3 regions of the Kitasatospora sp. NPDC059747 genome follow, and region 1 is predicted to be linked to each of the others. Evidence: riboswitches for the same ligand, from Rfam matches in the RefSeq annotation. Region 1 holds a riboswitch; each other region holds the start of a gene.
The links. A riboswitch is a leader RNA that binds a small molecule or an ion and turns the genes downstream of it on or off. The one in region 1 is predicted to bind cobalamin.
Positions count from the first base shown of each region.

Region 1 (3,265 bases):
ATGGTCTCCGCCGCCGCCCCGAACGCCCACATCCTGCTGGTCGAGGCGAGCTCGGCGAACATGGCCGACCTCGGCGCCGCCGTCAACCAGGCCGTCGCCCAGGGCGCGAAGTTCGTGTCCAACAGCTACGGCGGCCCCGAGGACTCCACCGACACCTCCTCGGACAGCCAGTACTTCAACCACCCCGGCGTCGCCATCACCGTGTCCTCGGGCGACTCCGGCTACGGCACCGAGTACCCGGCGGCCTCCCAGTACGTCACCGCCGTCGGTGGCACCTCGCTGACCCGCGACTCCAGCGCGCGCGGCTGGCACGAGACCGTCTGGGGCTCCAGCTCGGGCGGCAACGGCGCCGGCTCCGGCTGCTCGGCCTACGACCCCAAGCCGAGCTGGCAGAGCGACAGCGGCTGCTCCAACCGGACCGTCGCCGACGTGTCCGCGGTCGCCGACCCGGCCACCGGCGTCGCCGTCTACCAGACCTACGGCGGCAGCGGCTGGGCCGTCTACGGCGGCACCAGCGCCTCGTCGCCGATCATCGCCGCCGTCTACGCCGACGCCGGCACCCCGGGCGCGAGCGACTACCCGTCCCAGTACCCGTACCAGCACACGAGTGCGCTCAACGACGTGACCAGCGGCGCCAACGGCACCTGCTCCCCGTCCTACCTGTGCACCGCGGGCCCCGGCTACGACGGCCCGACCGGCCTCGGCACGCCGAACGGCCCGACCGCCTTCCGGGCCGGCACCAGCACGGGCAACACCGTGACGGTCACCAACCCGGGCAACCAGAGCACCACCACGGGCAGTGCAGCCTCCCTGCAGATCCGCGCGACGGACTCCGCCTCCGGCCAGAGCCTGACGTACAGCGCGAGCGGCCTGCCGACCGGGCTGTCCATCGACGCCTCCAGCGGCCTGATCAGCGGCACGGCGTCGACGGCGGGCACGTACAACGTGACGGTGACGGCGAAGGACGCCACCAACGCCTCCGGTTCGACGAGCTTCACCTGGGCCGTGTCCGCCCCGGGCGGCGGCTGCACCGGTGCGGGCCAGTTGCTCGGCAACCCGGGCTTCGAGACGGGTAGCGCCTCGCCCTGGACCGCGACCGCCGGCGTGATCGACAACTCCGCGAGCGAGGCCGCCCGCTCCGGCTCCTGGAAGGCGTGGCTCGACGGCTACGGCAGCAGCCACACCGACACCCTGAGCCAGACCGTCACGATCCCGGCCGGCTGCAAGGCGTCGCTCGGCTTCTGGCTGCACATCGACACCGCCGAGACCGGCACCACGGCCTACGACAAGCTCACCGTCCAGGCCAACTCCACCACCCTGGCCACCTTCTCCAACGTCAACGCGGCCAACGGCTACACCCTGCACACCTACGACCTCTCCTCCTTCGCCGGGCAGAGCGTCACCATCAAGTTCACCGGCACCGAGGACGCCTCGCTCCAGACCAGCTTCGTGATCGACGACACGGCCCTCAACGCCTCCTGACCGACCAGGCCCGACAGGTACGACAGGTACGACAGGTACGACCGGTGGGGCCGCAGCCGACTGCGGCCCCACCGGCACGTCCGCGGTGGCGCCGAATCCCGACGTCGTCTCCTGACGTCGTCTCAGCATCCGGACGAATGGCCGAATCCCCGACGAAGCGACCGCGGATAGGCCGTAGGCTGGCCGTGCAGCTGGTTCGCCCCGTCCGCCAGGCGGGGCGTCGCAAGAGGGAACCCGGTGACGCCATTCAACTGGCCAGTCCGGGACTGCCCCGCAGCGGTGAGTGGGAACGACCGCCGTCATACGCACTGGGCCCGGGCCGGGTCTGGGAAGCGACGGCCAGTAGGTGACCGCCCTTCAAGGGCCGGCCGTGCCCGCGAGTCCGAAGACCTGCCCGCTGCCCGCGTGCGACCGTTCGCGCGCGGCCATCCGGTGACCTCGAGGGCGGGTCGGCGACCACACCAGGCGGAGCTGCCCGTGCAGCGGTTCGCCCGGTGCGTCATCCCTTCGCGTCCTCGTCCCGTCGCCGGGTACTTGAGAGACAGACTCGCGAAGGAGAGTCCCTTGACCACGAAGTCCGCAGCCGCGGCGACCCTCGCCACCGCGTACGGCTACCCCCGCCAGGGCCGGGGCCGGGAGCTCAAGAAGGCGATCGAGGGGTACTGGAAGGGCGCCGTCACCGCCGAGACGCTGCTCGCCACCGCCGCCGACCTGCGCCGGGGAAACTGGCAGCAGCTCGCCGACTCCGGCATCGAGGAGATCCCGACCGGGGACTTCTCGCTCTACGACCACGTGCTGGACACCACCGTCGCGGTCGGCGCCATCCCGTCCCGCCACCGGGACGCCGTCGATGCCGACCCGCTGGACGGGTACTTCGCCATGGCGCGCGGCACCCAGGACGTCGCGCCGCTGGAGATGACCAAGTGGTTCGACACCAACTACCACTACCTGGTACCCGAGTTGGGACCGGGCACGGCCTTCGCCGCCGATCCGGCCAAGGCGGTCGGCGAACTGCGGGAGGCCCTCGCGCTCGGTCACGCCGCCCGCCCGGTGCTGGTCGGGCCGGTCACCTACCTGCTGCTGGCCAAGCCCGCCCCCGGCGTCGACGACGACTTCCGGCCGATCACCCTGCTCGACCGGCTGCTGCCCGTCTACGCGGAGCTGCTCGCCGCTCTGAAGGCCGCCGGCGCCGAGTGGGTGCAACTGGACGAGCCCGCGCTCGTCCAGGACCGCACCCCCGCCGAGCTCAACGCCGCCGCCCGCGCCTACCGCGAGCTGGGCGCACTGACCGACCGTCCGAAGCTGCTGGTCGCAAGCTACTTCGACCGTCTGGGCGAGGCGCTCCCGGTCCTCGCCAAGGCCCCGGTCGAGGGCCTGGCGCTGGACTTCACGGGACCTGCCGCCGCCAACCTGGACGACCTCGCCGCCGCCGGCGGGCTGCCGGGCAAGCGGCTGGTGGCCGGCGTGGTCGACGGGCGCAACATCTGGATCAACGACCTGGAGCAGTCGCTCGCCACCCTGGCCACCCTGCTCGGGCTCGCCGACCGGATCGACGTCGCGCCGTCCTGCTCCCTCCTGCACGTGCCGATCGACGCCACGCTCGAACGCGACGTCGACCCGCAGATCCTGCGCTGGCTCGCCTTCGCCAAGCAGAAGGCCGCGGAGGCGGCGCTGCTGGCCCGGGGTCTGCGCGAGGGCACCGGGGCGATCACCGCCGACCTCGCCGCCAACCGCGCCGACCTCGCCTCCCGGGCCGGCTCGCCGATCACCCGGGACCCGGCCG
Region 1 is NZ_JBHWGV010000149.1:12,074-15,338, forward strand. Features, by position in the region: partial or broken gene ACFV4G_RS38520 (putative Ig domain-containing protein) at 1-1,482, shown strand, start outside; cobalamin riboswitch at 1,658-1,895, shown strand; gene metE (5-methyltetrahydropteroyltriglutamate--homocysteine S-methyltransferase) at 2,047-3,265, shown strand, end outside.

Region 2 (3,265 bases), on a different contig from region 1:
GCTGGGGGTGGGCACATGTGCCGGGGGGGGGGGGTGGGGGGGCGTGGGGTTGGGTCTGTCGGGGGGCGGGGGGGGGGGGGCGGCTCCTGCGGAGGGCGGGGAGGCGGGAGGCCGAGGCGGGGACGGGGTGGGGGTGGGAGACGGGGACGGGGCGGCCGGGACGGGTCAGACCGGGATCTCCGTGTGGAGGCGGCCGAGGAGTTCCCAGAAGCGCGGGGCCAGGGGCCGGTCGCGCGGGGGCAGGGTGGGCGTCGCGGCGCCCCAGTGCGGGGAGGACACCTGGTGCTCCTGGTGCAGGGCCGTCAGGACGGTCGCGAGGTCGTCCTCGTGGACCGGCACGAGCCGCGCGACCGCCCGCAGGTGGGGCTGCCAGCGGCCGTCCACGCACCTGCGCAGCCGCTGGTCGAGCTCGGCGCCGCGGCCGGTCACCTCGACGAGTTCGGTGAGCCGCAGTCCGAGCACCTGGGCGAGCGCGTGCGTCCGCTCCTCGTCGCCGTCCCACGTCCCGGTGAGTTCGGCCTCCTGGTAGACGCGCAGGGCGACGCCGATGCGACGGGCGGCGGTGTCCTGGCTCAGTTCGCGGGCCACGCGGTGGTCGCGCAGGCGGGCCGGGCGGGTGCCCATGAGCTGCGCGGGCGGGCACCACAGGGCGCGGGCGAGGGCGATGAACTCCTCCTCGGTGGGGCGCAGCTCGCCGCTCTCCCAGGCGATGACGTGCGTGGGCAGCAGCCGGACGCCGTGCGCGGCCATGCCGCCGGCGACCTGTTCGGGGGTCAGGCCGAGCCCGGCGCGGTGGGCGCGGGCCGCGGCGGGCGAGAACGGCACCGGGGGCAGGGCGGGCGGAGGCTGTCTTCGTCGCATGTGAACGAACGCTAGGGCCGGTACGAACGGGCCCCCAGCCGCCGAACGCACGAAGCGCCGGGGAGGGCGCGCGCGGACCGCTGGAGGATCGCACAGGATGTCATGCCCCTGCGGCGGCAGTACTCGGAGGTAGTGACGGGGGCGTTCGGGGGCGCGCGCCGGGCCTCCCGCGTGTGACCAACCCCTCCGTGACCTCGGTTGACTCCCGGTTCGGCCGCGTGATGGGATCCCAGGGCCAAACGGAGGCATGCAGAGGAAGCCGGTGCGAGTCCGGCGCGGTCCCGCCACTGTCACCGGGGAGCACGGCCGGAACGACGCCACGGCGGACCGTCAGTCTTCGCTGACGTGCTGCTGGAAGGCTCCGGGGGTGCGTTCGACCCGGAAGCCAGGAGACTCTCGCCCCCGGTACGTCGATCCAGGGCGCGGACCCTGAGTGAGGACTCGCACGCGATGCAGGCTGCCCCGACCCGCCGAGCCCTCCCCTGTCCCCCTCCGTCGTGCGCCCGCTGACCCGCGCCGCCGCCTTCGCGGTCGGCGCCGTCGCGGGCTACCTGGCGGACGCCCGCTACGCCGATCCGCGCCGCGGCCACCCGGTGGCCGTCTTCGGCGGTGCGGCGACCCGCCTGGAGCGCCGGATGTGGCGCGACGACCGGGCCACCGGGGCCGCGTACACGACGCTCTGCGTGGGCGCCGTCGCGGCGGGCGCGGTGGCGCTGGAGCGGACGGCCGGCCGCCGGCCGCTGGGGCGGGCCGCGCTGGCCGCCGCCGCGACCTGGACGGTGCTCGGCGGCACCTCGCTGACCCGGGAGGCGCGCACGATCGGCCGGGCGCTGGCCGCGGGCGACCTGCCCGCCGCCCGGGAGCGGCTGCCGCACCTGTGCGGGCGCGACCCGAGCGCGCTGGACGGGCAGCAGATCGCCCGCGCCGTCGTGGAGTCGGTGGCCGAGAACACCGCGGACGCCGTCGTGAACGCGCTGGCCTGGGGCGCCCTCGCCGGCACGCCCGGTCTGCTGGCCTTCCGCGCCGTCAACACGCTGGACGCGATGGTGGGTCACCGCTCGCCGCGCCACGCCCGGTTCGGCTGGGCCTCGGCCCGGCTGGACGACGTGGCGGGCTGGCCGGGCGCCCGGCTGACGGCGCTGCTGACGGTGGCCGCCGCGCCGCAGCCGCGGACGGCCTGGCGGGTGTGGCGGCGGGACGGTTCGGCGCATCCGAGCCCGAACGCGGGGCAGGCCGAGTCGGCGTTCGCGGGCGCCGTGGGCGTGCGGCTGGGCGGCACGCTGCAGTACGGCGAGCGCGTCGAGCACCGGCCGGTGCTGGGCGCGGAGCTGCGGCCGGTGACGGTGGACGACATCGAGCGGGCCTGCGCGCTGTCGCGGCGGGTGGGCGCGCTGGCGCTGGGTACGACGGTCGCGGGGCACGTCCTGCTGCGATCGCTGCTGAGGAGGGGAAGGGCATGACCAACGCGCTGCTGGTCGCGGGGACGACCTCGGACGCGGGCAAGAGCGTCGTCACGGCGGGCATCTGCCGGTGGCTGGCCCGCCGGGGCGTCCGGGTGGCGCCGTTCAAGGCGCAGAACATGTCGCTGAACTCGTTCGTGACGGCCGACGGCGCCGAGATCGGCCGGGCCCAGGCGATGCAGGCCCAGGCCGCCCGGGTGGAGCCGGAGGCGGCGATGAACCCGGTGCTGCTCAAGCCCGGCGCGGACGGCCGCAGCCAGGTGGTGCTGCTCGGCAGGCCGGTCGCCGAGGTGGGCGCGCTGGACTACCGCGAGCGCAAGCCCGTCCTGCTGGAGCGCGCCCTGGAATGCCTGGCGGACCTGCGCCGCCGGTACGACGTGGTGGTGTGCGAGGGCGCGGGCTCGCCCGCCGAGATCAACCTGCGCGACCGGGACATCGCCAACATGGGCCTGGCGACGGCCGCCCGGCTGCCCGTCGTCGTGGTCGGCGACATCGACCGGGGCGGCGTGTTCGCGGCGATGTACGGGACGCTGGCGCTGCTGTCCGAGGAGGACCAGCGGCACGTGGCCGGCTGGTTCGTCAACAAGTTCCGCGGGGACGCCCGGCTGCTGGCGCCCGGTCTGGAGATGCTGCACGGCCTGACCGGCCGTCCGGTGCTCGGCACGCTGCCGATGCTGCCGGGGCTGTGGCTGGACGCCGAGGACTCGCTGGACCTGTCGACGGTCGTGGACCGGGTCGACGGGCGCGGGCCGCTCGGGGCGGACGTGCTGCGGGTGGCCGTGGTGCGCTTCCCCCGGCTGTCGAACTTCACCGACCTGGACGCGCTGGCGCAGGAGCCCGGCGTGCTCGTCCGCTGGGCGACCCGGCCGGAGGAGCTCGCCGACGCCGACCTCGTCGTGCTGCCCGGCACCCGGGCCACCGTGGCCGACCTCGCCTGGCTGCGC
Region 2 is NZ_JBHWGV010000082.1:40,538-43,802, reverse strand. Features, by position in the region: gene ACFV4G_RS29930 (helix-turn-helix domain-containing protein) at 166-861, opposite strand; cobalamin riboswitch at 1,113-1,257, shown strand; gene ACFV4G_RS29925 (cobalamin biosynthesis protein) at 1,359-2,321, shown strand; gene ACFV4G_RS29920 (cobyric acid synthase) at 2,318-3,265, shown strand, end outside.
Region 2: linked by a shared signal. The riboswitch ahead of ACFV4G_RS29925 (cobalamin biosynthesis protein) and the one ahead of metE (5-methyltetrahydropteroyltriglutamate--homocysteine S-methyltransferase) in region 1 are both predicted to bind cobalamin.

Region 3 (3,265 bases), on a different contig from region 1:
CAGATGTTGGGGTGGAGGACGACGGCGACCGTGTACTCGTCGGCGGGGAGCCGGCGGACGAGGCGTCGGGGCAGGTCGGGGCGGCGGCCGAATAACGAGTGCTCGCTCCAGGTGGAGTTGACGACGACGAGCCGCCGGCCGTCGACGGCGCCGAGGGCGGCCCGGTAGGAGTCGCGCAGGCGCAGGCTGCGGAGCATGCGGTCGAAGCACGGGTCGCCGACGACCTGGGCGACGTCCAGTGCCTCGGGGCAGGAGACCCGCAGCCGGTCGAGCTGTTCCGGGTGGGAGAGGCCGAGGACGTCGACGAAGACCCGGCCGTGGTGGGTGAGTTCGTTGCGGGAGAGGCCGGCTGCGCTGACGGTGTCGCCGGTGGACTCGGTCACCAGGCGGTTGTAGCCGGCGCCGTGCGGGAGGACGACGAGCCGGGCGTCGAGGCGGTGCATCGAGGAGTGGACGGCGCAGGCGACGGCCAGGTCGAAGCGGTGCCGGACGGCCTCCTCCCAGTCCAGCAGGGTGATGCCGGGCAGGCCGCGCAGGTAGTCGTCGAGGCCGTCGGCGAAGGCGGAGCCGGGGTTGACGGTGGCGTAGCGCTCGATGCCGTCGCGGTTCAGGAGCGTGAGGACGTCGAGGACGCGGGTGGCGGAGGTGAGGGTGCGGGCGACCGCCAGCACGCGCGCCCTGACCGGCCGGGTGTTCCAGCGGTCGGCGGGCCAGGCGTGGGGGTGGGTCGGCACGCCATGATCGTACTCATCGGGTCGGCTTCCCGCGGTGAATCAGGCCCGGGAGGTCAGCCCGCCGCGGCGGCGGGCTCCTCGTGGTCGGCCGCGGCGCACTCGTCGAGGAGGGGGCGCATGCTCTCGTCGACGAGCCGGTAGCGCACGACGCGTCCGTCCTTGTCCCCGGTGACCACGCCGGCCGTCCGCAGCAGCCGCAGGGCCTGTGAGACGGCCGGGTCGCGCATGCCGGTGGCGACGGCGAGGTCGGTGACGGCGAGCGGTCCGGCGCGGTGCAGGGCGAGCAGGATCGCGAGCCGCCCGGGGTCGGCGAGCAGGGAGAACCGCTCGGACCACGAGCGGACGTGCGCGGCGTCGCCGATCGCGGCGATGGCCTCGCAGACCCGGTGTCCGTCGATGGTGCGGTGGCCCGCGCGGTCGGCCGGTACGAGATGCATGCGGACATTCTGGCAGCTCACGACCTGTGATCCTGGACACCTGCGTAGGTGCGCAGCCTTGCAAGGGTCGGCCCGGGACCCCTACGGTGTTCCCCGCCGTGGTGCTCGGGAAGACCGGTGACGGACCCTCAGGGGTCCCAGTCCGGAGCGGCCCTCGCCACTGTGATCGGGGGAGTCCGCCCGTACCCAGACGCCACTGGGCGCTTCGCGCGCCTGGGAAGGCGGGTACGGGAGCCCCGTCAGCCAGGAGACCGGCCACGGCATCTCACGAACGTCTTTCCACGAGGTGCTGGAGCGTGATCCGAAGATGACCCTGCCCGAAACCGCCGCCCCCGAGGCCGCGCCCGCCGTGCTGCCCACCTTCCGGTGGAGGAGAGAGGACACCGTCCGCACCGCCGGGCTGATGGGGGTGATCCTGGCCATGCACGTCGTGGCGTTCGGGACCCTCGTCTTCCTGGTGGCGCCGCACAACTACGCCGTCGGCACCCAGGTCTTCGGGGTGGGCCTCGGCATCACGGCGTACACGCTCGGCATGCGGCACGCGTTCGACGCCGACCACATCGCGGTGATCGACAACACCACCCGCAAGCTGATGGCCGACGGCAAGCGGCCGGTCTCGGTGGGCTTCTGGTTCGCCCTCGGGCACTCGTCGATGGTGGTCGTCATGGCCGCCCTGGTCGCGGGCGGCGCGCAGCTGGCGAACACGCTGATGGACGACGAGTCGACCACCCACCAGTGGCTCGGCATGGTCGGCACGACGGCCTCAGGCGCGTTCCTCTACCTGATCGGCGCGCTCAACCTGGCGGCGCTGCTCGGCATCCTGAAGGTGTTCCGGGCGATGCGCGCGGGGCAGTACGACGAGGCCGAGCTGGAGCAGCACCTGAACTCGCGCGGCTTCATGGCCCGGGTGCTGAACCGGGCGACCCGCTCGATCACCCGGCCCGGCCAGATGTTCCCGGTGGGCATGGTGCTCGGCCTCGGCTTCGACACCGCGACCGAGGTGACCCTGATGGTGATGGCCGGCTCGGGCGCGGCCGCCGGGCTGCCCTGGTACGCGATCGTCTGCCTGCCGCTGCTGTTCGCGGCGGGGATGAGCCTGTTCGACACGCTGGACGGGACGTTCATGAACTTCGCGTACCAGTGGGCGTTCTCCAACCCGGTGCGCAAGGTGTACTACAACCTGACGATCACCGGTCTGTCGATCGCGGTGGCGTTCATCATCGGCACGATCGAGCTGGTCGGCGTGCTGCACGAGAAGCTGGACCTGACCGATCCGGTCACCGGCTGGATCGCGGACATCTCGCTCGACAACGTCGGCTACGCGATCGCCGGGCTGTTCGTCGTCGTCTGGGCCGCGGCGATCGCGTACTGGAAGCTGGCCGGGGTCGAGAAGCGCTGGGGCGCCGAACGCTCCTGAGTGCGGCTGCCGCACGCCTGCCGCGACGGCGCCTCCCCATGGTGGGGAGGCGCCGTCGCGCGCGTTCCGGGCCGGCTGCGCCGGGTCAGCTGTGCCGGTCGCCGTAGCGCTGGCGGAAGCGCTCGACGCGGCCCGCGGTGTCGAGCACGCGGGACTGGCCGGTGTAGAAGGGGTGGCTCGCCGAGGAGATCTCGACGTCGATGACGGGATAGGTGTTGCCGTCCTCCCACTCGACCGTGCGGTCGCTGGTGACCGTCGAGCGGGTGAGGAAGGAGAGGCCGCCGACCTTGTCGCGGAAGACGACGGGCCGGTAGGCGGGGTGGATTCCGGGCTTCATGGGGGTGCCTCCTCGGCGGGGGATCAGCGCTCTTCGTTCGACGTTCTTCGTTCCGGCGCTCTTCGGTCAGCGCTCTTCGCGGAAGTCGACGTGCTCGCGCGCGACCGGGTCGTACTTGCGCAGCACCATCCGGTCCGGGTCGTTCCGGCGGTTCTTGCGGGTCACGTACGTGTAGCCGGTGCCGGCGGTGGAGCGGAGCTTGATGACGGGGCGCAGTTCGCTGCGGGCCATGAGGTCCTCCGGAGGGGTCGGGTGGTGCGGCGGTTCGGGGCCGGGTTGGAACCGTACACCGAAATGGATGTCATTTTCATCTGGTGTAACGTGACCTCCGTCCCGCCCA
Region 3 is NZ_JBHWGV010000119.1:2,059-5,323, forward strand. Features, by position in the region: partial or broken gene ACFV4G_RS35390 (hypothetical protein) at 1-734, opposite strand, end outside; gene ACFV4G_RS35395 (ArsR/SmtB family transcription factor) at 788-1,171, opposite strand; cobalamin riboswitch at 1,254-1,446, shown strand; gene ACFV4G_RS35400 (HoxN/HupN/NixA family nickel/cobalt transporter) at 1,479-2,588, shown strand; gene ACFV4G_RS35405 (type B 50S ribosomal protein L31) at 2,674-2,925, opposite strand; gene rpmG (50S ribosomal protein L33) at 2,992-3,156, opposite strand.
Region 3: linked by a shared signal. The riboswitch ahead of ACFV4G_RS35400 (HoxN/HupN/NixA family nickel/cobalt transporter) and the one ahead of metE (5-methyltetrahydropteroyltriglutamate--homocysteine S-methyltransferase) in region 1 are both predicted to bind cobalamin.